DNA from 3 places in the Solwaraspora sp. WMMD1047 genome. Region 1 is predicted to be linked to each of the others. Evidence: riboswitches for the same ligand, from Rfam matches in the RefSeq annotation. Region 1 holds a riboswitch; each other region holds the start of a gene.
The links. Region 1 has a riboswitch for cobalamin ahead of O7627_RS01250 (ABC transporter substrate-binding protein). Riboswitches for the same ligand answer to the same signal wherever they lie in the genome.
Positions count from the first base shown of each region.

Region 2: another riboswitch for cobalamin. It lies ahead of O7627_RS32260 (iron ABC transporter permease); the one in region 1 lies ahead of O7627_RS01250 (ABC transporter substrate-binding protein).
Region 3: another riboswitch for cobalamin. It lies ahead of O7627_RS32395 (prenyltransferase/squalene oxidase repeat-containing protein); the one in region 1 lies ahead of O7627_RS01250 (ABC transporter substrate-binding protein).

Region 1 is NZ_JARUBL010000001.1:269,620-280,034, forward strand. It holds gene O7627_RS01220 (hypothetical protein) at 1-1,150, opposite strand, end outside; gene O7627_RS01225 (C40 family peptidase) at 1,319-2,869, opposite strand; gene mqnE (aminofutalosine synthase MqnE) at 3,166-4,335, shown strand; gene O7627_RS01235 (hypothetical protein) at 4,397-4,843, shown strand; gene O7627_RS01240 (DUF4229 domain-containing protein) at 4,840-5,124, shown strand; gene O7627_RS01245 (M14 family zinc carboxypeptidase) at 5,299-7,197, shown strand; cobalamin riboswitch at 7,234-7,375, shown strand; gene O7627_RS01250 (ABC transporter substrate-binding protein) at 7,465-8,394, shown strand; gene O7627_RS01255 (iron ABC transporter permease) at 8,405-9,475, shown strand; gene O7627_RS01260 (ABC transporter ATP-binding protein) at 9,472-10,275, shown strand; gene O7627_RS01265 (VOC family protein) at 10,259-10,415, opposite strand, start outside.
Region 2 is NZ_JARUBL010000001.1:7,050,412-7,060,826, reverse strand. It holds gene O7627_RS32275 (CocE/NonD family hydrolase) at 1-755, shown strand, start outside; gene O7627_RS32270 (YcaO-like family protein) at 752-2,119, shown strand; gene O7627_RS32265 (YcaO-like family protein) at 2,059-3,435, shown strand; cobalamin riboswitch at 3,482-3,677, shown strand; gene O7627_RS32260 (iron ABC transporter permease) at 3,765-4,820, shown strand; gene O7627_RS32255 (ABC transporter ATP-binding protein) at 4,817-5,599, shown strand; gene O7627_RS32250 (ABC transporter substrate-binding protein) at 5,589-6,497, shown strand; gene O7627_RS32245 (ABC transporter substrate-binding protein) at 6,494-7,531, shown strand; gene O7627_RS32240 (hypothetical protein) at 7,550-8,365, shown strand; gene O7627_RS32235 (DUF2637 domain-containing protein) at 8,659-9,486, opposite strand; gene O7627_RS32230 (helix-turn-helix domain-containing protein) at 10,047-10,415, opposite strand, start outside.
Region 3 is NZ_JARUBL010000001.1:7,077,133-7,087,547, reverse strand. It holds gene O7627_RS32405 (acyl-CoA thioesterase) at 1-438, shown strand, start outside; gene O7627_RS32400 (hypothetical protein) at 460-936, opposite strand; gene O7627_RS32395 (prenyltransferase/squalene oxidase repeat-containing protein) at 960-2,000, opposite strand; cobalamin riboswitch at 2,087-2,222, opposite strand; cobalamin riboswitch at 2,428-2,512, shown strand; gene O7627_RS32390 (prenyltransferase/squalene oxidase repeat-containing protein) at 2,629-4,074, shown strand; gene O7627_RS32385 (hypothetical protein) at 4,164-5,003, shown strand; gene O7627_RS32380 (CbiQ family ECF transporter T component) at 5,004-6,173, shown strand; gene O7627_RS32375 (ABC transporter ATP-binding protein) at 6,170-7,783, shown strand; gene O7627_RS32370 (ECF transporter S component) at 7,780-8,637, shown strand; gene ureG (urease accessory protein UreG) at 8,698-9,426, opposite strand; gene tsaD (tRNA (adenosine(37)-N6)-threonylcarbamoyltransferase complex transferase subunit TsaD) at 9,450-10,415, opposite strand, start outside.

The DNA.
Region 1 (10,415 bases):
GCTCCGGTTCCGGGGTCGGCTCGGGCGGGATCGGGGCCGGCGGCGTGGGTGGCGGGGGGACCGCCGGGAACGGATCGGGGGCCGGTCCCGGACCGGGCGGGGCCGGCGCGTCGGGCTGCGGCGGCTCGGCCGGGGTGGGCGGGGCGACCGGTTCGGGTGGCAGCGGTGGATCGGGTGGGCTGGTCGGTACCGGCTCCGCCCCGCGGTAGACCTTCGCCGGCGCGGCCGGCGCCCCGGAGGCCGCGGCGGCCTCCGCCGCGGTCGGGCGGCGTTGACCGGGTACGGAGACCCGGGCCCGCGCCACCGTCACGGCCCGGCCGACCCGCTCCTGAGCCGGCAGGGTGTAGACCGGCTGGACCGGTTCGGCGACCGTCGCCGGGGCCACCTCCTCCGAAGTGGTCGGCGCGGCCGGTTCCCCGGCGGATGCCGGGTCCGGCTCCGTCGCGGGTGCCCGCGGCGGCTCCGGCAATCCATCGTCGATGCCGGGCTCGGCGTTCTCCGGAGCGGGTCCGTCCTGCCAGGCGCTGGCAAATGCCGACCAGGCCGAGGCAGCCTCACCGGTTGCCGGCCGACTCCGCTGTTGCGGAACTGCCGAGGGCGCCCCGGTTCCGGCAGCTTCCGCCTGGCCGGCCCGGTAGGTGGTGCCGGAGGTCGCGCCGGTCCGCGCCTGGGCGAGTTCTTCGGCGGTCGGCGCGGCGCCGGTGGTCGGCACGGCCCGGCCCCGGATGACGGCGGCCCCGCCCGTCGGCGCGGCCACCCCCGCGACCGGCCCCGCCACATCCACCGGCTCGGCCGACTCCAGCGGCTTCACTCCCGGCTCTCCCGCTTCCGGGAGCTGCACTTCCGGTTCGGCCGGATCCAGGGGCTTTGCTCCAGGCTCGGCCGTTTCCATGGGCTTCGCGGCCGGTTCGGCGGGGCGGGCCTCGGGCTCGGCGTTGTCCGGGTCCGCTTCGGTGGGGGTCCCGAAATCCGGCCAGAGCGCACCGGCCGGGGGTGGCGGTGGCAGTTCGTACGCGGCCGGCAGCTCCTCGGCCGGCCGCCCGGCCGGCAACACCGTCCCGACCGGCGGTGGCGGCGGCAGCTCATCCACGCCGTCCGCGTCGGCGGGACTGGTCCGCGAATCCCCGGAAGGGCTGGTGCTTCCGGTCATGGTGACGCTCCGGTCGGAGTGCCGGACCTGATCTGGATCCCGTTCGTCGCCCACGCTTCGCCTCCCGCGCCAGCCCTCAGCCGGTGGCGCCGGCCGGAGAGTGCTTCATGTCTCACCGTGCCACATCCCGGAACGCGAGGCACAGTCGAGGGCCGATGCCGCCGGCCGTCAGTCCGCGCTGGCCGAGGGCGAGGTGCCGGAGGGCGAGGTCTCCGGGGTGGCGTCGGGCGTCGGCGCCGACGAGGATTCCGCCCCGTCCGACGGTGTCGGTTCGGTCGACGACTCGGGCGTGCGCGGTGGCGTCGTCGCTGGCGTGGCGGGCGGCGTGGTCGGCGCCGGCGTGGTGGGCGGGTCGGTCGGCGCCGGCGTGGTCGGCGGCGTCGTGGGGGGTGGCGTGGTCGGCGGCGGTGTGGTCGGCGGCGACGTCGTGGGCGGTGGCGTGGTCGGCGGCGGCGTCGTCGGGCCCGGGTTGGTCGGGCCCGGGTTGGTCGGGCCGGGGTTCGTCGGTGGCGGGGTGTCCGGGGCGGGAATCGCGCCGAAGATCCGGGTCGCGCGGTAGAACCGGGACCAGGTCACGTTGGAAACCTTCACCACGTCACCGCTGCGCGGTGCGTGCACCATCTGTCCGTTACCGACGTACATGCCCACGTGGTGGATGGTGGTCCAGTGGCTCCCGGAGGCGAAGAAGATCAGGTCGCCGGGGAGCAGCGCGGACCGGTCGACCGACCGCCCGCGGGTGGCGTAGTACTGGTCCTTGGCGACCCGGGGCAGCTGGCGGTAGTCGGCGCCCTTGGACCGGTAGGCCGCCCACATCAACCCCGAGCAGTCGAACCGGTCCGGCCCCTCGGCCGCCCAGAGGTACGGGTCGCCCCGCTGGGCCAGGGCGTACGAGACCGCCGCCAGCGCCCGGGGGTGGGCGGCCATGCCGTCGATGCCGTCGATCCCGATCGTCGCCCCGAGGCGGCCCTCCGCCTCCTCCTGGAGGCGCTCGATCTCGATGAGCTTGTCGCGGTTGTCGCGGCGCAGCTTCTCCAGCGCGTCTTCCCGCTTGCGGAAGTTGCCCTGGGCGGCGGCGAACTGCGCGTCGGCCGCGTCGGCCTGCGCCTGGGCGGTGACGAAGGCCTGGTACGCGGCCTGCTCGGCCGCCCGCGCCCGGTTCAGCTCGCGGGCCGGTCCGGTGGTGTCGCCGCCGCTGCGTTCGCCGCGTTCGATCCGGCTCAGCGAGCCCAGCCCGTGCAGGTCGGAGCCGAACGCGCCGGGGGGTAGCGCGGCGGCGTCCTTGAGTGCCTCGCCGGCCGCGTCGTCGGCGGACTGCTGGGCGGCGGCCAGCGCCTGCCGGGCCTGCCGGAGGGTCTGGTCGGCGGCGGCCAGCGCGCTGGCCGTGGTGTTCTGCTGCTGTTCCAGGCCCAGCAGTTGGTCGGCGAGCGTCGCGACCTCGATCTGCAGCGCGGTGACCTGTGCCGCGAGGGGTCCGTTGACGGGGGCCGGCAGGGGATTGGTGGCCGGCGGTGGGGTGGCGCCGGGCAGTTGCAGCGAGCCGGACGGCACCGGCCGGGAGCCCGGGTCGGGGACGGTGTTGGGCAGCGTCGGATCGGCGTACCCGGGGGTTGCGAACGCGACGGCTCCGGCGGCGGCGAGCATCGCCGACCAGAGGACCGGACGTAGTCGGGGGGAGATCGTTCCACTTCGATGTTTCGGGTGGTGCCTGCGTTGGGCCATGTTCTCCCCGTCCGGCGTTGTTACGCCGCGCCCGCAGCGCGGCCGAGGTATCGCATCGTGTGTCGCTCGACGTCCCACTTTGTCTTACCTCAATCTGTCGTCGATGTCGATGCGGTAGCGGGTAACGGGACCCTGAGAACTCCATGAACGCCGGGTCGTCGCGACCCGGCTGGCCTGGTGAGGTGCGTCGCTGACCGGCCGGTCAGATCGGCACCGGCCGGGCGGCCGACGTAGGCTCGAAAGCCGCAACCGCGGGTGAAACTCGCCGGACCGCGGTGGAAGGGGCAGGGGCTGGCATGGACGTCGGGCGCAAGCGCGAGCTCGAAGAGAAGGTGTACGCCGGGGAGCGGCTCAGCCGGCGCGACGGCGAGGACCTCTACGCCAGTGACGATCTCGCCTGGCTGGGCCGGTTGGCCCACCACCGGCGGACCGAGCGCAACGGCGACCGGGTGATGTTCAACGTCAACCGGCACCTGAACCTGACGAACGTCTGCAGCGCCAGCTGTGCGTACTGCTCCTTCCAGCGCAAGCCGGGCGAGAAGGCCGCGTACACGATGCGGATCGAGGAAGCGGTCCGCAAGGCCAAGGAGATGCAGGACGAGCAGCTCACCGAGCTGCACATCGTCAACGGGCTGCACCCGACGCTGCCGTGGCGCTACTACCCGAAGGTGCTGCGCGAGCTGAAGGCCGCGCTGCCGACGGTGAAGCTGAAGGCGTTCACCGCGACCGAGGTGCAGTGGTTCGAGAAGATCAGCGGGCTGCCCGCCGACGAGATCCTGGACGAGCTGATCGACGCCGGCCTGGAGTCGCTCACCGGCGGCGGCGCCGAGATCTTCGACTGGGAGGTGCGCCAGCACATCGTCGACCACGCCTGCCACTGGGAGGACTGGTCGCGCATCCACCGGCTGGCCCACGCGAAGGGGCTGCGTACGCCGTCGACGATGCTCTACGGGCACATCGAGGAGCCCCGGCACCGGGTCGACCACGTGCTGCGGCTGCGGGAACTGCAGGACGAGACGGGCGGCTTCACCGTCTTCATCCCGCTGCGCTACCAGCACGACTTCGTGGACTCGGCGGACGGCGTGATCCGCAACCGGATCCAGGCGCGCACCACGATGGCCTCGCCGGCCGAGTCGCTCAAGACCTTCGCGGTCTCCCGGCTGCTGTTCGACAACGTGCCGCACGTCAAGTGTTTCTGGGTGATGCACGGGCTGTCGGTCGCCCAGCTGTCGCTGAACTTCGGCGTGGACGACCTGGACGGTTCGGTGGTCGAATACAAGATCACTCACGACGCCGACTCCTACGGCACCCCGAACACCATGCACCGCGACGACCTGCTGCACCTGATCTGGGACGCCGGCTTCCGCCCGGTCGAACGGGACACCCGCTACCAGGTGGTCCGCGAGTACGACGCGCCGCCGTCGCTGGCCGACCGCCGGTCGCAACCGCAGCAGGTCTGGGCCTGACCCGCGTTGCGCCCGGCATGCCGGGCGGACGGGCCGGCTGGTCGCGTACCCTCGTCTGGTCATGGCTGATGAAACGAACAGTGCGGGATTCCCCCGCCGGGACGCCGACGGACGGATCGTCGGCCTGGCGGACCTGGCCGGGGTGGTCGCCGCCGGCTTCGTCATCGGCCTGCTCGCGCTGATCCTCTTCGACTGGGTGTTCGACCTGATCGGACTCGGCGAGTTCGGCCGGGCGAACGGCTGGCTGGCGGTGATCCTGCCGGCCTGGCTCTTCGTGGAGGAGTTCCGGGCCTGGCGGTCCGGGCCGGCCCGGATCGCCGCGGCGCTTGTCGCGTTCGCGCTCGCGATCGCCTCCGGCCTGCTCGCGGCGGGTCTGCTGGACGGGGTCGCGCCGCTGTGGTCCGGGGCGCTGGCCGCCGCGGTCGCCACCCTGGCGTACGCGGTGGTCTGGTTCTCCGGCGTGCGGTTGCTGGCCGGCGGTACCGGCGGAACGGAGAAGAAGTCGTGAAACCGGCGGTCAAGTACACCCTCGGCCGGATCGGGCTGTTCCTGGCGGTGGCGCTGGCGCTGTGGCCGATCCAGATGAACATCTTCCTCAAGCTGATGCTCGCGGTGGTCTTCTCCGCCGCGCTGTCGTTCTTCCTGCTGCGTGGCTGGCGGGACGAGATGGCGGCGCAGTTGGCGGGCGCCGCCGACCGGCGCCGGGCCGAGCGGGAGCGGCTGCGGTCGGCGCTGGCCGGCGACGATCAGCCGCCGCCGGACCCGGACGCGGATCAGACCTCGCGCTGAAGGGTGGATCGCGGCGGCGAAATCCTTCTCCCACGCCGCCGTCGCGGTAACTCTTTGCCGGCGTGACGATCATGTTGGCATGGAACGCAGAGTGACCGTTATTGATATGACCATGCCCGGGGTGGTGCGCTGTCCCCACAGAGCGGGATCCTCCGCCACCCCGGGAGGTTTTGCATGCCCCATCGCGGTCCTGACAGCCGGCCATCAGCCGGCCCGGCGGCGCTTCGCCGGACGATCATCCTGGCCACCACGGTCGCCATCGGACTGTTCACGATCGTGACCGACCCGGTCGCGGCCCAACCCAGTCCAGAGCAGAGCGCCGAGCGCGTCGCCACCGCCCAGTACCGGGTGCTCGGCCCGCGTACGCTCGCCGACCGCAACGCGGTGGCCCGCACCGGCGCCGCCATCGACTACTCCGAACACGGCGTCCTGCACGTCTCGGCGACCGGCGCCGAAGCGCGGGCGATCCAGGCGCTCGGCTTCGAACTCGAGGCGATCGCGGCGCTGCCCGACCGGTCCGACGACGGGGTCGGCATCCTCGACTTCCCACCCGCCGACTCGGCCTACCACAACTACGCCGAGCTGACCGCGGCCGTGAACAAGGTGGTCGCCGACCACCCGAGCATCGCCCGCAAGATCAGCATCGGCTCCTCGTACGAGGGTCGCGACCTGATGGCGGTGAAGATCTCCGACAACGTCGGCACCGACGAGAACGAGCCGGAGATCCTCTTCAACTCCCAGCAGCACGCCCGCGAACACCTCACCGTCGAGATGGCCGTCTACCTGCTCAACATGTTCACCGACAACTACGGCAGCGACTCCCGGATCACCAACGTCGTCAACACCCGGGAACTCTGGATCATCCCCACCGTCAACCCCGACGGCAGCGAGTACGACATCGCCACCGGCTCCTACCGCTCCTGGCGCAAGAACCGGCAGCCGAACAGCGGATCGTCCTACGTGGGCACCGACCTGAACCGGAACTGGAGCTTCAACTGGGGCTGCTGCGGCGGCTCGTCGTCGTCCACCTCGTCGGACACCTACCGCGGCCCGTCGGCGTTCTCCGCGCCGGAGACCAGCGCGCTGCGCAACTTCGTCAACAGCCGGGTGGTCGGCGGGACGCAGCAGATCAAGGCCAACATCGACTTCCACACCTACTCGCAGCTGGTGCTCTGGCCGTACGGCTACACCACCGCCAACACCGCACCCGGGATGAGCGCCGACCAGTACAACACCTTCGCCACCATCGGCTCCCAGCTGGCGGCCACCAACGGCTACACCCCGGAACAGTCCTCCGACCTCTACATCACCGACGGCAGCAGCATCGACTGGATGTGGGCCACCCACGGCATCTGGGCGTACACCTTCGAGATGTACCCCGGGTCCGCCTCCGGCGGCGGCTTCTACCCGCCCGACGAGGTGATCTCCGCCCAGACCTCCCGCAACCGGGACGCGGTGCTGATCCTGAGCGAGTACGCCGACTGCCCGTACCGGGCGATCGGCAAGCAGGCCGAGTACTGCGGGACCGGCGGCGGCACCACCGTCTGGTCGGACACCTTCGAGACGGCGACCGGCTGGACGGTCAACCCGGCCGGCACCGACACCGCCACCACCGGTGCCTTCGAGCGGGGTGCCGCCCAGGCGACCAACTCCAGCGGCGCCAAGCAGCTCACCCCGTACGCCGGCAGCAACGACCTGGTCACCGGCCGGCTGGCCGGCTCCGGAGCCGGCGACTACGACCTGGACGGCGGGGTCACCACGGCCCAGTCGCCGGCCATCGCGCTGCCCTCCTCGGGCACCCTCACCCTCTCGTTGGCCTGGTATCTCGCGCACGGCTCGAACTCGTCGTCCGCCGACTACCTGCGGGTCAGCGTGGTGCACAGCGGCGGTACGACCACCCTGTTCAGCCAGGCCGGCGCGGCCACCAACCGCAACGGAAGCTGGGCGGTGGCCAACCTGAACCTGACCCCGTACGCCGGGCAGTCGGTCCGGATCGTGGTGTCGGCGGCGGACGCCGCCACCGCGAGCCTGGTCGAGGCCGCCGTCGACAACGTCACCATCACCAGTTCCTGAACCGACCCGCGACGCAGCCGGGTCCCGGCCGACCGGATCGGCCGGGACCTGGTGCGTTACCGTTCTTCCGACCACCCCGTAGCGAAGCCGGTGCGAATCCGGCGCTGTCCCGCAACTGTGATGCCCCTCTGACCGGGGGGGCCGAGCCAGGTCGCCTGCGGACTGGTCGCGACAAGCGCTCTCGAGGAGGGGCGCCTCGCGGGCGGGCGGCGCGCAGCGGTGTCCCCTGTCGGCGAAGCACCAGATCCTCGACCGACAGGAGGACCGATGAGACGTACCCCGAGAATTCTGGCCGCCGCGTTCGCGGCGGTGGCCCTGACCCTCGCCGGCTGCGCCGACGATTCCGCCGGCGAACCGGCCACCGGTGGCAGCAGCGCCGCCAGTTATCCGGTGACGGTGGGCGAGGTCACCCTCGACGCCCGCCCGGAGCGGATCGTCTCGCTGTCGCCGACCGCCACCGAGATGCTCTTCGCGATCGGCGCCGGCGGCCAGGTGACGGCGGTCGACGACAACTCCAATTACCCGCCCGAGGCGCCCCGGACCGAACTCTCCGGCTTCCAGCCGAACGCGGAGGCGATCGCCGCCCAGAACCCGGACCTGGTGGTCCTCGCCAACGACACGAACAAGGTCGTCGACCAACTCACCCAGCTCAAGATCCCGGTCTATCTGGCGTCGGCCGCGGTCACCCTGGACGACACCTACCGGCAGCTCGACGAGCTGGGCACCCTGACCGGCAACCGGGACGCCGCCGCCGACGTGGTGACCCGGATGAAGGACGACATCGGCAAGCTGGTCGGCGACCTGCCCACCCGGTCGGAGCCGCTCACCTACTACTACGAGCTCGACCCGACCTTCTACACGGTGACCAGCAAGACCTTCGTCGGGTCGCTGTTCGCCATGGTGGGCCTTGCGAACATCGCCGACGCGGCCGACACCGACGGGGCGGCCGGCGGCTACCCGCAGCTCTCCGAGGAGGTGCTGATCGCCGCCGACCCGGACTTCGTCTTCCTGGCCGACACCAAGTGCTGCGCCCAGTCGGCCGAGACGGTCGCCGCGCGCGGCGGCTGGGCCGGGATCAGCGCCGTCCGGGACGGCCGGGTCGTCGCCCTGGACGACGACATCGCCTCCCGCTGGGGGCCCCGGGTGGTCGACCTGGTCCGGGCGATCGTGGACGCGGTCGCCAAGGTGCCGGCGTGAGCGACCGGCCGTGAGAGTGGCCCGGTTGCGGCCCTGGTGGCTGGCGGTCGGGCTGCTCGCGGTCGGGCTGGCGGGTCTGGCCGGCCTGGCGTTCGGGCCGGTCAGCCTGCCACCGGGCGGGGTCGCCCGGGAACTGCTCGACCTGCTCCCCGGGGTACGCCTGGAGAGCGGCCTGACCGAGCGGGAGGCGGCCATCGTCACCGAGCTGCGGCTGCCGAGGGTGGTCCTCGGGCTGCTGGTCGGCGGCATGCTGGCGTTGGCCGGCGGCTGCTACCAGGGGGTGTTCCGCAACCCGCTCGCCGACCCGTACCTGCTCGGGGTGGCGGCCGGGGCCGGGCTGGCGGTGACCGCGGTGATCTCGCTGCGGCTCGGCGCCGGCCCGGACAGCGCCGACAGCACCGGCGACGTCACCGCCGAGCTGCCGGTGAGCGTGCCGCTGGCCGCGTTCGTCGGCGCGCTGGCGGCGGTACTGCTGACCTACCTGCTCGGCGCGGCCGGCGGCCGGGACCGGTCGCCGGCCACGCTGATCCTGGCCGGGGTGGCGGTCTCCGCCTTCTTCACGGCCGGCCAGACCTACCTGTTGCAGCGCAACGCGGACAGCATCCGGGAGGTCTACTCCTGGACGCTCGGCCGGTTGGCCACCGCCGGCTGGCACGACGTGCTGCTGCTCCTGCCGTACGCGGCGGTCACCGCCGCGGTGGTGCTGCTGCACCGCCGGGAGCTGGACGTGCTGTCGGTGGGCGACGAGGAGGCGGCCAGCCTGGGCCTGCACCCGCAGCGGTCCCGCTACCTGCTGATCGGCGCGGCCTCGCTGGGCACCGCGGCGGCGGTGTCGGTCTCCGGCCTGATCGGGTTCGTGGGGATCATCGTGCCGCACCTCGTCCGGCTGCTGGCCGGGACCAGCTACCGGGCGATCCTGCCGCTGTCGATGCTGTTCGGCGGAGCGTTCCTGGCGCTGGCGGACCTGGTCGCCCGGACCATGGCCAGCCCGGCCGAGATTCCGATCGGGGTGGTCACCGCGCTGTTCGGGGCGCCGTTCTTCGTGCTCGTCCTGCGGACCACCAAGCGGGCGCTGGCATGACGGCCAACCCGACCCCTTCGGCCGCGGTGCGCCTGGCCGGGCTGCGGGTCGTCCTCGGCGGGCGGCCGGTGCTCGACGGCGTCGATCTCACCGTCGAACCCGGCGAATGGGTCACTGTCATCGGCCCGAACGGCGCCGGCAAGTCGACCCTGTTGCGCGCCGTCGGCGGCCTGCTGCCCGCGGCGGGCATGGTCTCCCTCTTCGGTACGCCGACCGCGCGGCTGCGCCGCCGCCACCGGGCCCGGATCGTCGCCACGGTGGCCCAGTCCCCGGTGGTGCCGCCCGGGATGGCGGTCTTCGACTACGTGCTGCTCGGTCGCACCCCGTACGTCCCGCCGCTGGGCCGCGAGTCGGCGGCCGACCTGGCTGCGGTCCGGGAGGTGCTGGACCGGCTGGATCTGGCCGGCTTCGCCGAGCGCCAGCTGGCCACCCTCTCCGGCGGCGAGCGGCAGCGGGTCTTCCTGGCCCGGGCGCTGGCCCAGGGCGCCACCCTGCTGCTGCTGGACGAGCCGACCAGCGCGCTGGACATCGGACACCAGCAGGAGGTGCTGGAGCTGGTGGACCAGTTGCGTCGCGACGGCGACCTGACGGTGCTGGCCACCATGCACGACCTCTCCATCGCCGGCGAGTACGCCGACCGCCTGGTGCTGCTCGACGGCGGGCGGGTGGTGGCGAGTGGCCCGCCGCGGGAGGTGCTCACCGAACGGTTGCTGGCCCTCCACTACCGGGCCCGGGTGCGGGTGGTCGACGGGGAACACGGCCCGCTTGTCGTCCCGGTCCGGCCTACCCGGCCGGGTTGAGCCGGATCACCGAGAAGATCGCGCCCTGCGGGTCGGTGAGCACCGCGAACCGCCCCTGCGGCAGGTCGTTCGGCGGCACCGCGACGGTCCCGCCCAGCTCCTCGGCCCGGGCCGCGGCGGCGTCGGCGTCCTCGACCGCG
Region 2 (10,415 bases), 6.8 Mb from region 1:
GCTTCGGGCTTTCCGGGGCGACCCGCATCGGTGCACGAGAGCACGGCCCCCGGGCGCGCCGTCTGCTCGGTCCGCTGCTGGCCGGCTGGTTGCTCGCCACCGACCGGGCGGATCGGGTCACCTACTTCCTGCCCGGCGCCGGCCGATGGTACGAGGGCTCCGCCTGGCCACCGGGCCCCACCACGGCGACGATCTGGTACGCCACCGACGGTGGCGCTCTCACCCGCGAGCCCGGCCGACCGGCCGGTGCGGTCACGTTCCTCGACGACCCCGCCGATCCGTTCCCGTCTCGAGAACCCGGCGCCGACCGCCGGGACCTGTTGGGTCGTGCCGACGCCGTGTGCTTCGAGACCGGACCTCTGACCGAGGCGGTGACGCTGACCGGGGATCCGATTGCGGTGCTGCACACCGGCACCGACGCCGAGGACACCGACTGGGTGGTCCGGCTGCTGGAGAGACAGACCGACGGCACCGTGGTGTCGCTGGCCCAGGGCAGCGCCCGGCACCGGCCCGCCACCGATGGCAGCCTCGAGGTGATCCTCACGCCGATCGTGGCCAGGGTGGCGGCCGGCTCGTCCTTGGTCCTGCAGGTCAGCAGCAGCGACTTCCCCGACCTGGCTCGCAGCCTCAACCGGGCCGGGGACCGCACCACGGGTACCGGCTGGTCGCTCGCCCACCAACAGGTTAACCACGGCGGTGACCGTGCGACGCGTGTGACGCTGCCGGTCCTCGACGACAGCGGGGCAGCCTCATGACCGGACCGGAGTCGTTACTGGTCAACGCCCGTACCGGGCTGATTCGCAAGATCACCGCGGACAAGCCCTGGCCGGGGTTTCCGCTGTCCTACACCGCAGCGACCGCGGAGGTCGCCGGGACCGCGGCGTTCGCGGCCTGGCGAGCAGACCCGACCGGGCACGGCTCAGCGTTCGACGACCCGCGAGCCGCCCGGGCGGCCGCGCTGGGCGAAGCGGTCGAACGCTACTGCGGCAACGCCCCACCCGTCGGGACGCGTGTGGCCACGTACGCGCAGCTGCGAGCCGACGGTGTGCCGGCTCTCGACCCGCAGACGGTGCCGCTCTACTCGGCCGCGCAGTACGCGGCGCCGGGATTCCCGTTCACGCCGATGACCCGCGATCTCCCGATGAGATGGATCCCGGCCCACCCGCTCGATGCGACCGCCGGTGCGAATCCGGTACTGGTGCCGGCTTCGCTGGTCTCGCTCAACCCGGGCCACGACGGCCTGCCGGCCACCAATCTGCAGATGTACGCGGGCATCGCCACCTCGACCACGGCGGCTGACGCCTGCGAGCGGGCGATGCTGGAACTGGTCGAACGTGACGCGTTGACGGTGTGGTGGCTCAGCGGTGCTCCCGCCACCGCTCTGGACGGAGTGGACAGCCAGGTCGAGACTCTTCTCGCCGCAGCAGATCCGGGCGCGGTGCTGACCGCGACGGTGCTGGCGGTGCCGACCCGGCTCGGCCTGCCGGTGGTGGCGGCGCTGGTGGAGAACACCCGTGACGGCATCTGCGCGCTGGGCACCGCCTGCCGCACCGACACATCCGCGGCGGTGCGCAAGGCGTTACTGGAGGCCCTCGACGGGCTCGCCGTCGCGGCCGAGCTCCTCGACCCGCAATCACCACTGTGGAAGGCGGTGGCCGACGGCGCGGCGTACGCCCACCCGTACCGGCCGTTCCGCGCTGACCGCGCGTACGCACTCGACTACCGGAGCGGTCAGCGCGACCTGCATGATCTTGCCTGCCACACCCAGTACTACCTGGACCCAGCGGTGCAGGATCGGCTCCTTCCTCGCCTGAGACAGCCACACGACCGAGTGCACGCCGCCGAACTCGACGATCGCCTCCGCGCCAGCGACGGCCCGTCGGCGGCGATCCGAGCCGCCGGGCTGCAACCGTGGTGGGTGGACCTGACCACCGACGACGTCCGGGCCACCGGACTGCACGTCGCACGAGTCGTCGTGCCCGGCCTGGCCGCCTACGCACCTGCCGCGTTCCCGCTGCTCGGCGTCGCGCGGCTGTACGACGAACCGGCCCGCCTCGGGTGGGCGCCCGCACCGCTGCGCGAGGAGAACCTGGTACTCGACCCCCTTCCGTACTCGTGACTTCGGGAAGCCCGCTCGTCGACCCCCGCACCGGAGTGGTCAGCCGCATCGAGCCCTATCCTCGTCACCCCCGCCTGCCGCAGGCCCTGCACCTGGTCCGATCGGTCATCAGTGACACGACGGCGTTCAGCGGGTGGCGCAGCGACCCGTCCGGCATGGGCGCGGCGCTGTGGGATCCGGGCGCCGCCACCGGCGCAGCGCTCGGTGAAGCCGTCGAACGTTACTGCGGCAACCTGGTCCCGCCGGGGTTGCGTGTCGCGTCGTGGCGCACGCTGACCGACTGCGGTGAGCAGGCCATCGACCCGGCAGGGCTGCCGCTGTACGCGACCGGCCAGTACACCGCCGCCGGGTTTCCGTTCGTGCCGTTCACCCACGATCTGCCCGCCGAGTGGGTCTGCGGCCATCGGCTGCCCGACGGCGGACCGGTCTGGGTTCCGGCCGCACTGGTGTGGACGAGCTACCTGTTCCGGGACCTGCCCGCCACCGTCGCCACGGCGTACGCCGGCATCGGGGCAGGAACCTCGACCGACGCCGCCGTGGCCAGCGCGCTGGCCGAAGCCATCGAACGGGACGCGATGACCCTGACCTGGATGACCAGCCGCACCGGGACGCGTCTGCCGATGCCGGACCGGCTGGCGGGCCTGGCCGCCGGCGCCGATGGAAAGCTGCGGACAAGGCTCTGCCGCTTCCCCTCCGATCTCGGGATGCCGGTCCTCGGAGCACTGGTGCACGACACCGCCGACGGATACGTCACCCTCGGCACCGCCTGCCACCCCGACAGCGACACCGCCGCCGGCAAAGCCTTGGCCGAGGCGCTGCACATCCAGATGGTGATGCGCGATCTCGACGATCCCCACGGTGCCTTCGCCGCCGTGGCCGCAACCCCCGGCAGCCCACTGAAACCCTGGCGCGCCGACCGCGCCTACCTCGACGACTATCGCAGCGACTGGCACGACGCCACCGACCCCGGCTGCCACATGCAGGCATACCTCGATCCGCGGCTGGCACACGCGCTGATCGAAGTCGTGGACGGATGGCCGGCCGAACCGGCACCGATCAGCCCCGGTCAGCCCGCCGCCACGGCAACCCTTCGTGCCCGGCTGCTCGTCGACACCGTACGCGCGAAGGGTTTCGACGTCGTCGCCGTCAACGTGACCACACCCGATGTTCGTGCGGCCGGGCTGCGGGTCGTGCGGGTGGTCGTCCCCGGCCTTTACAGCAATGCTGCGGCCGCGTTCCCGCTTCTCGGCGGTGCTCGGCTCGGGCAGGCTCTCGCAGACGCCGGCGCGCTGCGGCTCACGCCGCTGCCGCACTGATCCCACGGCGACGGGACGCAGCAGGTCGGCAGGTGCGTGGCATGCGTGGCATGTGTTACCTTCCGGTCGTCCGAACCAAGTCGCGGTAGTGGGAAGCCGGTGCGAATCCGGCACTGCCCTCGCAGCTGTGACCGGGGAAGTGTGTACCCGTACAGGACGCCACTGGGCTTTGCGGCCCGGGAAGGCGGGGTGCCCGCGACGATCCGGGAGTCAGAAGACCGACCACGACTTGCTGTGCAACGGCTCTACGAGGTGTGGAGAAACCGTGGTCGATGTCATGCCTCCCCGGAGGCACCCGCAACAACGCCTGATGGCTGGTGGGCGCGGGCGTGCCCGCCCGTAGGCTGCCGTCCATCGCCGTCATCGGTGTTCTGCTCGTCGTCACCACCGCCTGCCTGACCGCGGCGGTCAGCCTCGGGCCGGTCCAGGTCAAGGCAACCACGGTGTGGGGGGTCACCTGGAATCACACCGGCGGGCTGCTGCTGGACCCGGTCGCGGTGACCTGGCCACGCGGCGACGAGCAGATCGTATGGCTGGTACGCCTGCCGAGGGCGGCGCTGGCCGCCGCCGTCGGCGCCGGGCTCGCCGCGGTGGGCGCGGTCATGCAGACACTGCTGCGCAACCCGCTGGCCGACCCTTACCTGCTGGGCGTCTCCTCCGGCGCCTCGGTGGGGGCCGCCGCCGTGGCGCTGCTCGGCGTGCTGTCCAGTTGGGGTGTGTATGCCCTGCCGGCCGGCGCGTTCCTGGGCGCGCTGCTGTCGGTGCTGCTCGTCGTCACGCTCGGCCGCGGCGGTGGGAGGACCGGACCCGTGCGGATGGTGCTCGCCGGTGTCGTGGTGTCGTACGTGCTGTCGGCAGCGACAAGCTACCTGGTGATCACCTCCCCCGACGACGAGGCGGTTCGCGGTGTGCTGTTCTGGCTGCTCGGTACCGTCGCCGGCGCCCGCTGGGACATCGTGGCCCTGACCATCGCCGTCGTACTCGCCGGTGGGGTCGTGCTGCAGGCTCGGGGGCGAGCACTCAATGCGCTCACCGGCGGCGAGGAGTCCGCCGCCACCCTCGGCGTGGACACCACCCGGGAACGCTCCCTGCTGTTGGTCGTCGGCTCCCTGATCACCGGGGTAGCCGTCGCCGGGGCCGGGGCCGTCGGGTTCGTCGGGCTGATGGCCCCGCACGCGGTACGGCTCGTCCTGGGGCGCAGCGACCATCGAATCGTGCTGCCCGTGGCGATGCTGGCAGGCGCATCGTTCCTGGTGCTGGCCGATCTCGCCGCCCGGACCGTGGCAGCTCCCCGGGAGCTCCCGCTCGGCGTGCTGACGGCGTTGTGCGGCGGCCCGTTCTTCTTCTGGTTGCTGCGCCGCAGGGTCGCGGACGGCGCCGGATGATCCTCGAATTCGACACCGTCACTGTGCACCTCGGCGGCCGTGACCTCGTCCACGAGGTGTCACTCACCGTCCGGCGCGGCGCCCTGGCCGGCGTCCTCGGCCCGAACGGCGCCGGGAAGACCACTCTGCTGCGCACCGGTTACCGCGCGCTGCGGCCGTATCCGGGTGACGTCCGGCTGGACGACGAGAGCGTGCCGGGCATGCGCCCCAAGACGCTGGCCCGGCGACTCGCCGTCGTGTTGCAGGAACGCGACCACGCCTTGGAGATGAGCGTCGACGACGTTGTCGCCCTCGGCCTCACCCCGCACAAGCGGGCCTTCGAATCCGACACCGCCGACGATCATGCCTGGATGGCCGCCTGCCTGCAGCGCGTCCATGCCGCCCATCTGACCGGGCGGGCCTTCACCACGCTGTCCGGCGGTGAACGGCAGCGGGTCCTGATCGCCCGCGCACTGGCACAGCGGGCCGAGCTGCTGGTGCTCGACGAACCGACCAACCACCTCGACGTCGCCGCCCAGCACGACGTGCTGCGGCTGCTGCGTGGTCTCGGCCTGACCGTCCTGGCCGCCGTACACGACCTCAACCTCGCGCTCACCTACTGCGACACCGTGCACGTGCTGCACGACGGCCGGCTCGTCGCGGACGGCCCACCGGAGCGGGTGCTACGCCCCGACCTGATCGAGGAGATCTTCGGCGTCCGTGCCGCCACCGTCGTCAACCCGCTGACCGGAGGAACCCAGATCGTGTACGCCCCCATCGGAGACCGCGATGACCGGTGACCCCCTGACCTACCGGCCCGGCCTCGTCGGCGACGACCGCCGCCCGGCACGACGGGTCGTGACCGTCGACAGCGGCCCGCTCTCCCTGCTCGACACCCTCGGCACACTTGATCGGGTGGTGGCCGCCAACGACACCGACGGCGGCTGGTCACAGCTTCCCGCCGACGCACGGGCGCGGATACCGCTGCTGCCACGCCGTTTCCCAACGCTCGCCGACCTCACCGCGTACGCGCCTGATCTCGTGGTGGCCGGCGACAACGAAGCGTTCGGCGACGACGCCCTCGGCCCCCGCGGCGCCCTCGCCGCGCACGGCATACGCACCTTCCTGCTCACCGAAGCCGCCCTGGAGGATGCACCTGTCGTCACGCCGGCCACGATCCAGGCGACCGTCGACGACCTTCTCGCCCTCGGCGGCATCCTCGGCACGGGCGACCGCGCAGCCACGGTGGCCACCGCCTGGCAAAAGCGCATCGACGCGGTGGCCGGACGGGCACGCCCGCTACGCGTCTTCGTCCTCGACATGCCCCGCGACGGCGACGTGCTCACCGCCGGAGGCGCCGCTGTCCTCAACGATCTGCTGCACCGCGCCGGCGGAACCCTGATCACCGCCGACCGACCCTTCACCTACGGCTGGGAACCGTGGAGCCGGCTCGCCGTCACGGCACCACCGGACGTGCTGCTCGTCAGCGACTACGGACCCGTTGATGTCGTCCGCAAACTCGAGCTGCTGCACGCCCGGCCGGAACTTGCCGCCTGGCGGACAACCGCACTGCCTACCGTCGTCCTGCCATTACGCGACACCGTCGAGAGTGCCGCCAACATCGACGCACTCGAACATCTGGCCACGGCCTTTACCGCCCTGCCCGAAATCCTCGACCGATCGGAACCGACACGATGATCAACCCCCGCCGCAGCACCGCGGCCGTCCTTGTGAGCCTTCTCGCGCTTGCCGGCTGCACCAGCACCTCCGATTCGGCCGCCACCGGCGCCTCCGCTGCCGCGCCGACCTCCACCGGCCCGGTGACCGTGACCTCGTGCCAGCGCACCATCGCTCTCGACGCCCCGCCGCAGCGCATCTTCGCGGTCTTCCATCCTGCGATCGAGCTGGCACACGCCCTCGGCGCCGGCGACCGCCTGGTCGGCACCGCGTTCCTGGACAACCAGATTCTGCCCGAGTATGCCGCCGCGCAGGCCACAGTGCCCTACAACGACGACTACCCGAGCAAGGAACGGCTCTACTCGCTGACACCGGACTTCGTGCTCAGCGCGTTCAACGACGCTTTCACTCCCGACGTACTCGGCAGCCAGAACGACCTCGCGGCGCAGAACATCAACAGCTACGTCTTCGGCGAATGGTGCCCAGCCGCCGAACCCGGCGAAGGCAAGCCGCTGCAACTCAAGAAAGCCACATTCGAGACCACCTACACCGACATCACCCAGGTCGGCGTACTGCTCGGCGCGCCCGACCGCGCAGCCGACATCATTGCTCGCATGAAAGCGGTCGTCGACGACACCCGCACCCGGGTTCGCGGTGCCGACACCTCCGTCACCGTCGCGGTCGGCACCCTGCGCGACGACGGCACCATCAGCGTGCAGGGTGGTAGCGGCATCACACAGGAAATCATCGAGATCGCCGGCGGCACCAACGCCTATGCCGACATCGCAACCCGGCAGGCCAGCGTCTCCGTGGAGGACTTCGTCCGCCGCGATCCCGACGTGATCGTCCTGGCCCCCTGTTGCGGCAAGGACATGACCGTCGCCGACGGTCAGAAGGAGGTCGACAAATACACCGCCGCGCCCGCCCTCGCCGACGTGACCGCCGTCCGCGACAAGCGATTCATCGTCGTACCGTTCCCCGGCCTGTTCAGCGGCATCCGCAACGCCGACACCGCCGCACAGATCGCCAGGGCCCTGCACCCGGACCGCTTCTGACGACCCGGGCGCAGCACGGTGATCCCGCTCGACGACGTGTTGACCACCGTCACCACCTGGTGCGGCGATCTGCACATCACCAGCGAGCTGCCTGACGACGGCCGGGAGTGGGTGGACGTGGGCGCGCTCGCCCGGCCGGAGCCAGCACGGCAGTCGGTGGCAGCGATGCTCGCTGCCGATGCGAACGGCGACCGGGGTGTCGCAGGCGCCTTCCACGGTCTGTATCTCGCCCACGCGGTCGCCGGACCGCTCGCCGCCGCAGCCATCGGCCTACATGCCGTGTGGGCTTTCGACGGCGGACCCGTATACGCCCGAGTCCATCCCGACGGTCGATGGTTCGACGCCGTCGCCATTGTCGGAGCCCGGACGCGCTGCTCCGGTGACGCTGGACTGACCACCAGCGACGATGTGCTCGCCGCCGCGGCGGCCGGCCTCATCGTGTTCCTCGACCCAATCTTCACGCAGATCGCGACCTTCACCCGGTACGGGCTGCCCGGAATGTGGGGACACGTCGCCGACCAGATCCACCACCGTGCCCTGGCCACCGGCCGCGAACCCACCGACGCCTGGGCCGCAGCCGCCCGGCTGACCGACCATCTCGCAGCACGCGTGCCGTTGCGAACCCGTCCTCGTCTCCATTCCGGTACCACGTCAATGGTCAACGGGACCTGCTGCCTGCTCTACCGGACGCACACCGATCCAGCCGGTTGCGATACCGGACACTGCAGCGTGTGCCCACGTCTCGATCGGTCAGCGCCATTGAGAAACAGCAAGGTCGGGAGGTCGGAACCAGGAATCAGCGAGCAGGTCCAACCCGAGGGTGCTGCACCCTGAACCCGCGTGCGTCCGGTTTACCACCTCCTGCCGGCACGACAGTCTCGACATGCCAAGGCCACTGCAACGGCGTTCGCACGCCGCCTTGCCGCCTGATAGCTGCGGTCGGCGAAGGCCCGCACATCGCCGCTGGTCATCTCGGAGGCGACCTGGCAGGCGTTACCGAGAGGTTTCCGGGGGACGGTTCAACTCTTGCATCGACAGACATTAGCGCTCCGGCTACGTTGCTGCTGGTCAGGTCCCCGCGCTGGCGCTTCCGGAAAGTTTCGAACTTGCGACACACGGTCGGAGAGCTACGCCACCTCCTCCGATAGCAGGGTCAGATCTTCCGGGCGCGGCGGGGCAAACCCCGCGCTGATCGTGGCAACGTCTTGCTCTGCCTGGAGGATTTTGAGTAGGAGTGAGGCGCGTTCGTTGGATACGCCGTGCCCGTCGTTGCGCATCGCGTCGGCCAGCCTGTCTCGCGACAGGGAGCGTCCCGTGGCAGCCAACGCCGCAGAAGCGGTCCGCGCGGCTGGCAGCAAGTGCGCCACGGTGCGTTGGCCCACCGACAGCGGTGTGGAGGCTCGGCCGCCCGACCGTCCGGAGGTGAGCCCGATGGCCCGGCCCGTCCCGCCGGTCTCGGACGGGCCGGGGATACCGGTCCGCCCGTCCGGTGCCGGCCCGGACGACGGTCGGCTGTCCGGGCCGGTCTGCGGGACCGTCCCTGGGACGGCCGGACGATCAGCAGACGGCCGCTGATCGTCCGGGACGGCCGGTTGATCATCTTGGCTGTGGTCGATCATGCCGAACAGCAGCTTGACCGCGACGAGCATCGACAGCGCCGGCCACCCGGCCAACGCCTTGCCGATCGGGTCGTGTCCGCCTACCGCGATGTTCGCCGCCAGGCTGGCCGCCGTGCCGATGACCAGCGCCACCCACGGTGTCCAGCCCGTTGGACGTCCCGCGCGGCGCTGTACCACCAGGTACAGGCTGGCCACGATCTCCAGCCCGTCCACACTGATCGGGAAGGCGTAAGCCTTCCAACCCGTCTGCCCGTACGTGTTCGCCAGCTCGGTCATGTGGGCGAACGAGATCGCCCCGGCCACGACTGCCAACCCCGCGACGAACACCGCCGTCACCGCCGTCAAGATCCGATCCGTGCGGCTCCTCACCGCGACCACCCGCCCTCGGCTTCGGTCCTGAGCAGCTGGAGCGCGGACAACAACCGCGACGCGTCTCGCGCCCTCATCGCGATCTCGTGGCCGGCGTGTTGGACGTGTAGGTAGGTCTCGCACGGCCACGGGGCTACAGCCTGCGTCAAATACGCCTCGCCGACCCTCGGCGCGAGGGCGATTACAGTGGTCAGGTCCAGACCAATCGGCGCCGACCGGTGCTCGCCGCCGACACCCGGCCGGTACCCGTCGGCCTGGCTCGCGGGGTCGGCAGTACACCGGGAACGGTCACACCAACCGGGATGACCCGGCTCGACGTCGATGTTGCCGCCCGCCCGAGTAGATTGGCCTTCTGAAGGCGCCGACCAGCTCACCGGTCCACCTCCTCAGCGGAGGCAGACGGCGCAGCCGGCACGACGAATCCCACGCCAGCGACAGGAACCGGATCGACAACCCCCGGCAGCACCGGCCGGCCATCCGCAGCCGACACCCGCGCAAACAGTGAACTAAGCGACAAGGTTTGTGTGTCACATTCCGGTATCGGGCTTGCCGATGCCGGCCATGCCGGACACCGCGAAAATGATCACGTTCTTCGCGCCGGCCGAGCCCTCGGCGAGGCCGGCGTCGAGGACGGCTAGCTCGTCCCGGCGGCCGACGAACTCCGGCACCGCCAGGGGTAGCTGCTGCGGGCGTTCGGCGCGTGGTCCGGGGCCGTCCGGGTCGGCGGCGCCGATGAAGCGGTCCCGGTCAGCGGCGGAGAGCTCGAACGCGTCCGCCAGCAGCCGGACGGTGGACGGGCGGGGGCGGACCACTCGGCCGCTCTCCACGTCCCGGATGCTGCGTACGCTGAGGCCCGTGGCCGCGGCCAGGTCCTCCTGGGTCAGGCCGAGCCGTCG
Region 3 (10,415 bases), 6.8 Mb from region 1:
CATCACACCAACCTGATGGGCACGGTCCATGGCGGGCGGATCCTCAATCTCATCGACTCCGTCGCCGGGGTCGTCGCCGCCCGGCACTCCGACGGTCCGGCCGTCACCGCCGCCATCGACGAGACGGCCTTCCTGCGCGCCGTACGCGTCGGCGACGTCGTCCATGTCGATGCCCGCATCACGTGGGCCGGACGCAGTTCCATGGAGGTGGCCGTCAAGGTCACCGCTGACCGATGGGACCGCGCGGTGCCGGCCACCGACGTGGCCACCGCGCACCTGGTCATGGTGGCCATCGACGATGACGGACAGCCGCGCCCCGTACCGCCGTTGCTGCCCGAGACCGACGAGGACCGGCGGCGTTACCGCGAGGCGCGGATCCGCCGGGAACACCGCCTGTCGCTACGTCGGGCCCTGCTGGACGGCGCGGAGGGAAGCTGACCCTCCGCGCCGAGGCGACCATCAGGGCGGGGTGATGGAGGGCGCCTGGCCGGAGCCGAATCGCCAGCCCTCGACCGTTCCCACCGCCGGGTTGTAGCTGCTCGCTCCGAGTGTGCTGTATGCCCAGGTACCGCCGGGGGTGGCGTGCCAGTACGACCAGTAGGCGCTGGCCGGTGGCGTGTTGACGCAGGGTTCGGCCGCCGGCACGGGAAGGCCGTTGATGCGGCAGATGAAGGCGAGGCCCCAGCGCAGGGTGCCGGTGGGGGTGAAGCCAGCGCCCTGGAGTGCGGCGAGGCCGGTTGGCGGGTCGCCGAGATAGCAGTTGGTCTGCACGCCGAGGCCGAAGGCGGTGAAGTCGACGACGACGGTGACGCCGGTGCCGGGTGCGCAGGCGGCGGCGTGGGCGGGGCGGGTCAGCGGGTCGACCGCGACCAGTCCCGCGACCAGCACGATGACTGCGGCGAGTGCCGCGAGCCGGCGGCGGATCGGTATTGTCATGGTTCCTCCGTACGGTGCCGAGCTCATGTGCAGGCCAGGGTCGGTGCGTCCGGCCGGGAGCCGGTGGCGGAGAGGTTGACCAGGCTGGCCCCCGCAAGCCCTGGTACGGCCTGCGCGGTTGCCCTGGGCGCGGTGCTGGGATCGAAGCCGCTGGCGGCGTAGGCGATCGCACCCCGGTCGCCGGGGTCGCCTTGGCAGTCGACCCGAAGGCTGAGCAGGAACTGGCGGGCACGCCACCAGGTCAGCAGCCGACCGGTCGTCACCAGTGCCTGGGCGGCCAGGCCGGTGCTGTTGGCGTTGGCGACCCCGCCCGCGGCGAACGAGCCGTCCGCGGCCTGGACGGCGACCAGCCACTGCGACGCGGCGTGGGCTTCGTGCCATTCACCGGCCGCGACCAGTGCCTGAATCGCCATCGCGGTGGCGTCGACGTCGCTCGTGCAGGTGGCCAGCGCGAACTGGACGGGGAAGCCTCCGTCCGGACACTGACTGCTACTCAGGTACGACACCGCTTGTGGTGGCGCCCCGGCGGCCCGGTCCAGGGCGATGACGGCGAACGACTGGCTGAACATGTTGCTGTAGTCACCGAACGCGGACTGGTCGGAAAACCGGCCCGACGGTGCCATCAGGCCGGTGAGACGGGTGATCAGATCGACTCCGCCGAAGGAGGCTGGATCGAGGCCACGGACCTGGGCCGCGAGCGCAAGCTTGGCTGTGGCTCCGGCATAGGCTTCGATGCCGTCACCGATGTATCCGGTGATCACGCTGGGTTCGGCGAGCCAGGTGATCGCGTTGGTGGCGTAGGTGTCGGCCTGCTTCGCGGCGGCGAAGGTGAAGATCGCGTCGATGGTGAGGCCCTGGTCGGGGTAGGCGACGCCGTCGAAGACGACTTCGAGGCGTTCACCGTCGACCAGTTGTCGGGCGAGCCAGCCGGCGGCCGCGTCGGTCCGGTTGTGGGTCTGCGGCGGCGTCGCAGAAGCGGGGGTGGCCGCGGTCACGGTCAGGGCGAGAGTTGTGAGGACGCTGGTGGCGATGAGGCGGAAACGATCGCGGCGGCGAGCTGCCATCGGACGGCGCCTTTCCGGCCCGGGTGCCGAAGCAACCCGGGAGGCGCCGGGTAGCCCCGACCCGTGGGCCACGACGGGTGGGAAACCTTCTGCAGCCGGGCGTGGATGGGTATTCGGGCTCGCGGCGTGAGGTTCGCCGCCTACCGTTGCGGGCCAGCGCCGGCTTCCGACCGGACTTCCCCCATCAACGCACAGGTGTTGATCTGCTACGCAAAGTGTGGGGGGGTGGGTCTCGGTCGTCAACGGCGCTGCCGTGGTCCACCTGGGATCAGCCGGGGCCGAATACTGTGAGGTGGCTGTCAACCACTGTGCGGATCCGCTATTCGGTCCGATCGGCCGGCAACGGTGGCGCCGGGTGAGGAGTCCCGACGTCGCGCGTCTGACATACTCGGTAGCGGCCCGTCACAACTGAATCTGCTCCCAGTCGGGGGAAGCCGGTGCGATGCCGGCGCTGACCCGCAACCGTGTGCGAACCGGTGTCCCTTGAGGCACCGCCGCGAGCCGGAATGCCCGACCGTGGAGTGAGCGGCTCACACGTCGTGGTCTACGGATCGAGCCCCGGGTCGGCCATCGCCATCGGCGGCGGGCGGATGCGGTGCCGGTCACCGCTCCCCGAAAGGTCCCCTCGATGGCTCGTCGCCTGCTCTGCCGGTTCCTTCCGGCCGTTGCCGCCCTCGCGTTCCTGACCACCAGTGCCGGAATCGCCGTCATCCATCCGGCTACACCGGCGATGCGGCCGGTTGCCGTCTCCGCCGGAGTCGGGGCGGATACCGCCGCCGGGTCCGCATCCCGTTGGCTGGCCGGCCAACTCGTCGACGGTGGACTGCCAGGCTTCGTCGGTAGCGATTGGGGACTGACCATCGACGCGCTGCTCGCCCTGCGCGCCGCCGAGGTCGAGCCAGCCGCCGTCGCCGCGATCACCAGAAGCCTGGCGGCCAACGCCGACGGCTACGCGGCCATCCGTACCGAGGCGGGAGATTTCATCACCGGTGGTTCGACGGCCAAGGTGCTCGTGGCGGTGGTCGCGGCCGGCCTGGATCCGACCGACTTCGGCGGGCACGACTGGCGGGCGCGTACCCAGGGCCTGATCCATGGGTCCGACGAGGGCGCCCGGGCGGGCTGGCTCCACGACCTCAACCTGGGTACGGCGGCCGGGTCCAACCTCTTCGGTCAGTCGCTGGCCGTGATCGGGCTGGCCCGCTCCGGCGGCGTACCGCAGCCGGCCGTCGATTTCCTGGTCAGACAGCAGTGTCCCGGGGGTGGGTTCCGGCTCTACCCCGGTGCCACCGGCACGTCCTGTGTTGATGATCCGGCGACGGAACAGAACATGGACGTCGACGCCACCGCCATGGCGGTCCAGGCCCTGCTCGCCGCCGCCGAAGCCGGAGCGAGCGGCACCGCCGGGCCGGTAGCCGCGGCCACCTCCTGGCTGCTCGCGGAACAGGCGGCGGACGGATCGTTCCACGGCTCCGGCTTCACCGACTATCCCAACACCAACAGCACCGGTCTCGGTGGGCAGGCGCTCGCCGCCGTCGGCGAACGCGACGCCGCGGCGAAGGCCGCCGCGTTCATCGCCGCCCAGCAGCTCACCCCGGCGAACGCCGGCGCGGCGGCGGCCCACGTCGGCGCGATCGCGTACACCTCCGACGCGCTGGCCACAGCGGTCACGAACGGCATCGGAGAGTTCGAACTGGACCAGTGGCGTCGGGCCAGCGCCCAGGCCGTCCTCGGCCTGGCACAGGTACCGCTCGGTCAGATCGGCACGGGAGGCCCGGTGCCCGAGCCGTCCGCCACGCCGACGCCCAGCACGGCCCCAACGGACACCCCGACGCCGAGTGCCAGCCCGAGCACCACTCCGACGGCGACCGCCAGCCCTGGCGCGCCAGAACCGACGCCGACCGTCGCCCCCACCGGCACCCCGACGCCCCCAGCCCCCCCAGCCCCACCCGGTGGCGGACCGCTGCCCACCACCGGAGCCTCTATCGTGACGTTTGTCCTGGTCGGCGTCATGACGATCGCCGCCGGAGCCGCTCTGCTCCTGGCGGGCCGACGTCGCCGGGACCGGATGTCATGACCGGCGCCTGCGTCACCGCCGCGGCGGGCCAGCGGGGGAGCGACGCGGGCACCGGGCGCGGCGGACTGATCCGTCGGCTCGTCCGGATCATCCCGGCGGTGATCGTCGCCGCCGGTATCGTCGTGGCGCCGGGCAGCCCGGCCGAGGCGACCGGTCGGGCCGGCTTCTGCCCGGACGCCGCCGGCGTCACCGTCGTGGTCGACTTCCAGGAACTGGGCGGGCCCACCATCGTCCGATGCGCGGTCGGTGACCAGGCCACCGGCCACGCGGCATTGAAGAACGCCGGCATCTCGATCACCGGCACCACCCGGTGGGGCGAGTCGTTCATCTGCCGGATCGAGGGCCGGCCGGCCGCCGCCGAGGAGCCGTGCATCGACACCCCACCGGCGAGCGCGTACTGGTCGTACTGGCACGCGCCCAACGGCGGGCCATGGACCTACAGCCAACGGGGAGTGATGGCCCGCAAACCCCCGGCGGGCAGCTTCGAGGGGTGGTCGTTCTCGAAGAACCGGTCGGCGTCGACCAGCCCGCCACCCGGCGTCGCCCCGGTGCGCCCCGCACCGCCGGCGGCGACGCCGACACCGACCAGGGCGGCACCACCCACGACGTCGGGACCGGCGGCCGGTCGACCGCCGGCAGCACCGGACGGCCCCCAGGTGCCAACTCCACCGGCACCACCCGGCGCACCCACCGGCACCACCGACCCCGCTACCCAGGTCACGTCGTCGGTCGCCCCGTCCGTCGGCGGTTCCGCGTCGGCCATGGCCACGGAAACCGGTGGGCAGACGCAGGCATGGACCGGTGACACCGCACCGGCTCAGACGCAGCGTCCCGGCCTGCCGATCATGACCGTGGCCGGAGCCGGCCTGCTCGTCCTTGTCGCGGGCGCCGCAGCGGTGGCAGCACGACGTCGGCGGCGGGCCGAGTAGATGCCGACGGCCCGCGCCCGGCTGCCCCGGGCGGTGCATCCGGGCGCGTGGTGGCTCTGGGCCCTCGGACTGGCGACCGCCGCGACCCGTACCACGAACCCGCTGTTACTCGCGCTCATCATCGCCGTGGCGGCCCATGTGGTCGCGGCCCGCCGCACGGACGCCCCGTGGGCACTCGGCTTCCGGCTCTACCTGTGGCTCGGCGCGCTCATCGTGTCCTCCCGGATCCTGTTCCGGGTCATCTTCGGCGGCGGCCAGGGCGACCACATCCTGATCACCCTGCCCCAGCTCCCACTGCCCGAATGGGCGGCCGGGATCCGGCTACTCGGCCCGGTCGCCGCCGAACAACTGCTCGGCGGCGCCTACGACGGACTACGGCTGGCCGCCATGGTGATCTGCCTCGGAGCAGCCAACGCCCTGGCCAACCCGAAACAGCTGCTGCGGGCCGTACCCGGGGCGCTCTACGAGGTCGGGACCGCCGTCGTGGTGGCGCTCTCCGTCGCACCGCAACTGGTGGAGAGCGTGTTGCGGGTACGGCGGGCCCGGCGGTTGCGCGGTGCCCCCCGCAGCGGAATGCGCGCACTGCGTGGGATCGTCATCCCGGTCCTCACCGATGCCCTGGACCGGTCCCTGGCCCTCGCCGCCGCGATGGACTCCCGTGGCTACGGCCGACACGGAAACCAACCGTCGGCGGTGCACGCGCTGACCGGCGCCCTGATGCTCGGCGGCCTGTGCGGGATCTGCGTCGGCATGTACGCGCTGATGGACGCGACCACACCCCGCTACCTGGGAGCGCCGATGCTCGCAACCGGGGCGCTGCTCGCGGCGGCCGGGCTGGCGATCAGCGGCCGGCGGGTACTACGCACCACCTACCGCCCGGACCGGTTCGGCGCAGCCGAAGTACTGGTCGCGGCCTGTGGGATCGCCGCGGCGGCCGGCCTCTACCTGACCACCCGGATCGACCCGGCCGACCTCTACCCGTCGTTGAACCCGCTGCGGTGGCCGCAGATCGCACCCCTGCCCGCCGTCGCGATCCTGATCGGCGGACTGCCTGCCTGGTTGGCGCCACCGCCACCCGAGACTCACCCGGCCGGCCCGGTCACCACGTCGGCCGAGGTCCACGACGAGCCGGGGCGATCCCCTGCCGCCGCAGGAGAACGGCCGAGATGATCATCTTTGACGACGTCACCGTCTCCTATCCCCCAACGGCATCGCCGACGCTCACCGGGGTGACGCTGCACATCGCCGAAGGCGAGTTGTGCCTCGTCGCGGGACGCACCGGCGCCGGGAAGTCGACCCTGCTACGGGCGATCAACGGGCTCGTCCCCCACTTCACCGGCGGCCGACTCAGCGGCCGGGTCACCGTGGCCGGGCGCAGCACCCAGGACCATCCACCGCGCGAGTTCGCCGACCTGGTCGGTGTCGTCGGTCAGGATCCGCTCGCCGGGTTCACCACCGACACCGTCGAAGAGGAACTCGCCTACGGGATGGAGCAACTCGCCGTCCCCACCACCGTGATGCGCAAACGCGTCGAGGAGACGCTCGACCTGCTCGGTATCGCCGACCTGCGCAGGCGCCCGCTACGCGCCCTCTCCGGCGGCCAGCAGCAACGGGTCGCGATCGGAGCCGCCCTCACCGCCCACCCCCGCGTGCTCGTCCTCGACGAACCCACCTCCTCGCTCGACCCCACCGCCGCCGAGGAGGTGCTGGCCGCGGTCACCCGCCTCGTGCACGACCTCGGCATGACCGTCGTCCTGGCGGAACACCGCCTGGAACGGGTCGTCCAGTACGCCGACCGGCTCGTCTACCTCCCCGGCGACACCACCGTGCGATCCGGCACCCCCAGCGAGGTACTGGCCACCGCCACGGTCGCCCCACCCGTCGTCGAACTCGGCCGCCTCGCCGGTTGGGACCCCCCACCGCTGTCGGTGCGCGACGCCCGCCGCCGCGCCGACGGGCTCCGTACCCGGCTCGCCACCGTGCCCCCGCCACCGGCCCGGCCCGTCCCCGATCATCCGGTCCAGCTACGCGCCCGGCAGGTCGTCGTCCGGTACGGGCCAACGATCGCCGTACGCGGCGTCGACGTCGACCTGCCCGACGGCACGGTGACCGCGCTGATGGGGCGCAACGGCTCCGGCAAGTCGTCTCTACTCTGGGCGCTGCAGGGCTCCGGCCCGCGCCAGGGCGGGCGGGTCGACGTCCGCGGGACCGACCCCCGGGACCGCCCCGCACAGCAGGCCCGCACCCTCGTCGGCCTCGTCCCGCAGACCGCCAGCGACCTGCTCTACCTCGACACCGTCGCCGCGGAGTGCGCCCAGGCCGACCACGAGTCGGATCGCCCCGACGGGACCTGCCGTCGCCTGCTCGACGAACTCGTCCCCGGGGTCGACGACCAGCAGCACCCCCGGGACCTGTCCGAGGGGCAGAAACTGGCGCTCGTGTTGGCCGTCCAACTGACCGCCGCCCCGCCCGTCGTACTGCTCGACGAGCCGACCCGCGGCCTGGACTACCCGGGCAAGAAACACTTCGCCGCAATGGTCCGCCGCCTCGCAGACGAGGGCCGGGCCGTCGTCGTCGCCACCCACGACGTCGAATTCGTCGCCACCGCCGCCGACCACGTCCTGGTCATGGCCGAAGGGGAAATCGTCGCGGACGGACCGGCCACCGAGGTACTCATCGCCTCACCCGCCTTCGCACCGCAGGTCGCGAAGATCCTCGCGCCACTGCCGTGGCTCACCGTCGACCAGGTGGCGGCCGCGCTCGCCAACGATGCGCCATGAACGCCGGACTCGTCGACGAACCCACCTCGACCCGGCGCCGAACCCTGCTCCGGATCCCGATCCGCGCCGCCCTGGTCCTCGGCCTCGCCTCAGCCGCCGGTCTGGCCATGTTCTTCTGGCCGCTGTTCGCCGCTCCCGACCCGACGGCGACCGCGCACACCACCGACGCCCCGCTGATGTTCGTCCTGCTCCTCCCACTGCTCATCGCCATCGTGCTCAGCGAACTCACCTCCGGCGGAATCGACTCCAAGACACTGGCCATGCTCGGTGTGCTGTCGGCGGTCAACGCCGCACTCCGGCCACTCGGCGCCGGCACCGCCGGCATCGAAACCGTCTTCTTCCTACTCGTGCTCGCCGGACGGGTGTTCGGCGCCGGCTTTGGCTTCGTCCTCGGCTGCACCAGCCTGTTCGCCTCCGCGCTGCTGACCGCCGGCGTCGGCCCGTGGCTACCGTTCCAGATGGTCGCCGCCGCCTGGGTCGGTCTCGGTGCCGGCCTGCTCCCACGCCGCCCACGCGGCCGGCTGGAGGTCGCCATCCTCACCCTGTACGGGATCCTGGCGGCCTACGGCTACGGCTTCCTCATGAACATGTGGTTCTGGCCGTACCTCGCGCAAGGCACCCAGCTCGACTTCGTCCCCGGCGACGCCGTCCTGGACAACCTCCACCGGTTCGCTCTCTTCACCCTCACCACCTCCACTCTCGGCTGGGACACCGGCCGTGCCATCACCAACGGAATCGCGATCCTGCTCGCCGGCCCAGCGGTCCTCGCCGTGCTCCGCCGCGCCGCCCGCCGCGCGGCCTTCGACACACCGGTGGAATTCAGCGCACCAGCCGTCGGTCGAGTGGAGTCGTGAACGGCTCTCGTCGCGGTGCCACCAACCCGAACGGTGTGACTCTTGTCCGTTCGGGTCGTGTCAGTGTGTCCGGGAAAGGTGGGCGCGGACCCATTCGGCGACTGCTGTGGCGCCGTCATCGGTGGTGAGTGACTGAAAGACGGTGGGCAGGTCGCCGCGGCGGACCTTCGCGTCGCGGTCCATGACGGACAGATCCGCGCCGACAAGGGGGGCGAGGTCGGTCTTGTTGATGACCAGCAGATCGGCGGTGGTGACGCCCGGGCCGCCCTTGCGGGGGACCTTGTCACCGCCGGCGACGTCGACGACGAAGATCTGCAGGTCGATGAGGTCCTTGCTGAAGGTGGCGGTGAGGTTGTCGCCGCCGCTCTCGACGAAGATCAGATCGAGAGGGCCGAGGGTTGTCTCCAGATCTTCGACCGCGTCGAGGTTGGCGGAGATGTCGTCTCGGATGGCGGTGTGTGGGCAGCAGCCTGTCTCGACGGCGCGGACCCGGTCGGCTGGTAGGACGCCGTTGCGGAGCAGGAAGTCGGCGTCCTCGGTGGTGTAGATGTCGTTGGTCACCACCGCGAGGCGAACGTCGGCGGCGAGGGTTCGGCAGAGTGCGGCGACCAGCGCGGTCTTGCCGGAGCCGACCGGGCCGCCGATGCCGATGCGTAACGCGCGGGGCTCCGCGGGCAACGGGGTGTGCGGGTCGACGCCGGGGTCGGGGTGGGTGTGCGGAACTTCCTCGGCGTGGTGGGTGTGGGGTGCGGTGTCGCCGTGTTCGTGGGTGTGGGTCTCGGTGGTCATCCGGGTGCCGGCCTCGTTTCGGGTCAGGAGGGGATCATCGCGCCGTGCAGGACGGCGCTGGGGTCGATGCCGAGCGTCAGCGGGCTCGGTGGTGTGTCGGCGCGGACGAGCAGGTCGCCGACCGCGGCGATCATCGCTCCGTTGTCGGTGCAGAGTCCCGGTCGGGGCACCCGCAGGGTGATTCCGGTGGCGGTGCAGCGCTGTGCGGTCAACGCGCGGACGCGGCTGTTGGCGGCGACGCCGCCGACCATGAGCAGGGTTTCCGTGTGGTGGGTGCGGCAGGCAGCGATGGCTTTGCGGGACAGGGTGTCGGCGACGGCTTCCTGGAAGGAGGCGGCGACGTCGGCGACCGGGACCGGGCCTGGGTGTCGCTCAACCCAGCGGGCGACGGCGGTCTTCAGCCCGGAGAATGAGAAGCCGTACGGCGGGTCGTGGGGTCCGGTCATCGGTCGGGGGAAGGTGATCGCGGTGGGATCGCCCTCGCGGGCGATCCGGTCGATCGCGGGTCCACCCGGGTAGGGCAGGCCGAGAATCCGGGCGACCTTGTCGAAGGCTTCTCCGGCCGCGTCATCGACGGTGTCGCCGAGGTGGATGATCGGGTCGCGGGCGAGGTCGCCGAGGAGCAGCAGGCTGGTGTGCCCGCCGGAGACGATCAGTGCGACGCATCGTTGCGGCAGAGGTCCGTGTTCGAGGGCGTCGACAGCGGCATGTCCGGCGAGGTGGTGTACCCCGTAGAACGGCACGCCGAGGGCAAGCGCGTACGCCTTACCGGCTGCCAGGCCGATCTGCACGGCGGTGGCCAGGCCGGGTCCGGCCGTGGCGGCCACCGCCGTGATGTCCCCGAAGCCGACGCCGGCACGGTCGAGCGCGGTGCGGACCATGGGTGGCAGGGCGTGCAGGTGGGCTCGGGCGGCGATGTCCGGCACGACGCCGCCGAAGCGGGCGTGTTCGTCCATGCTGGAGGCGAGTGCGTCACCGAGCAGCGTCCC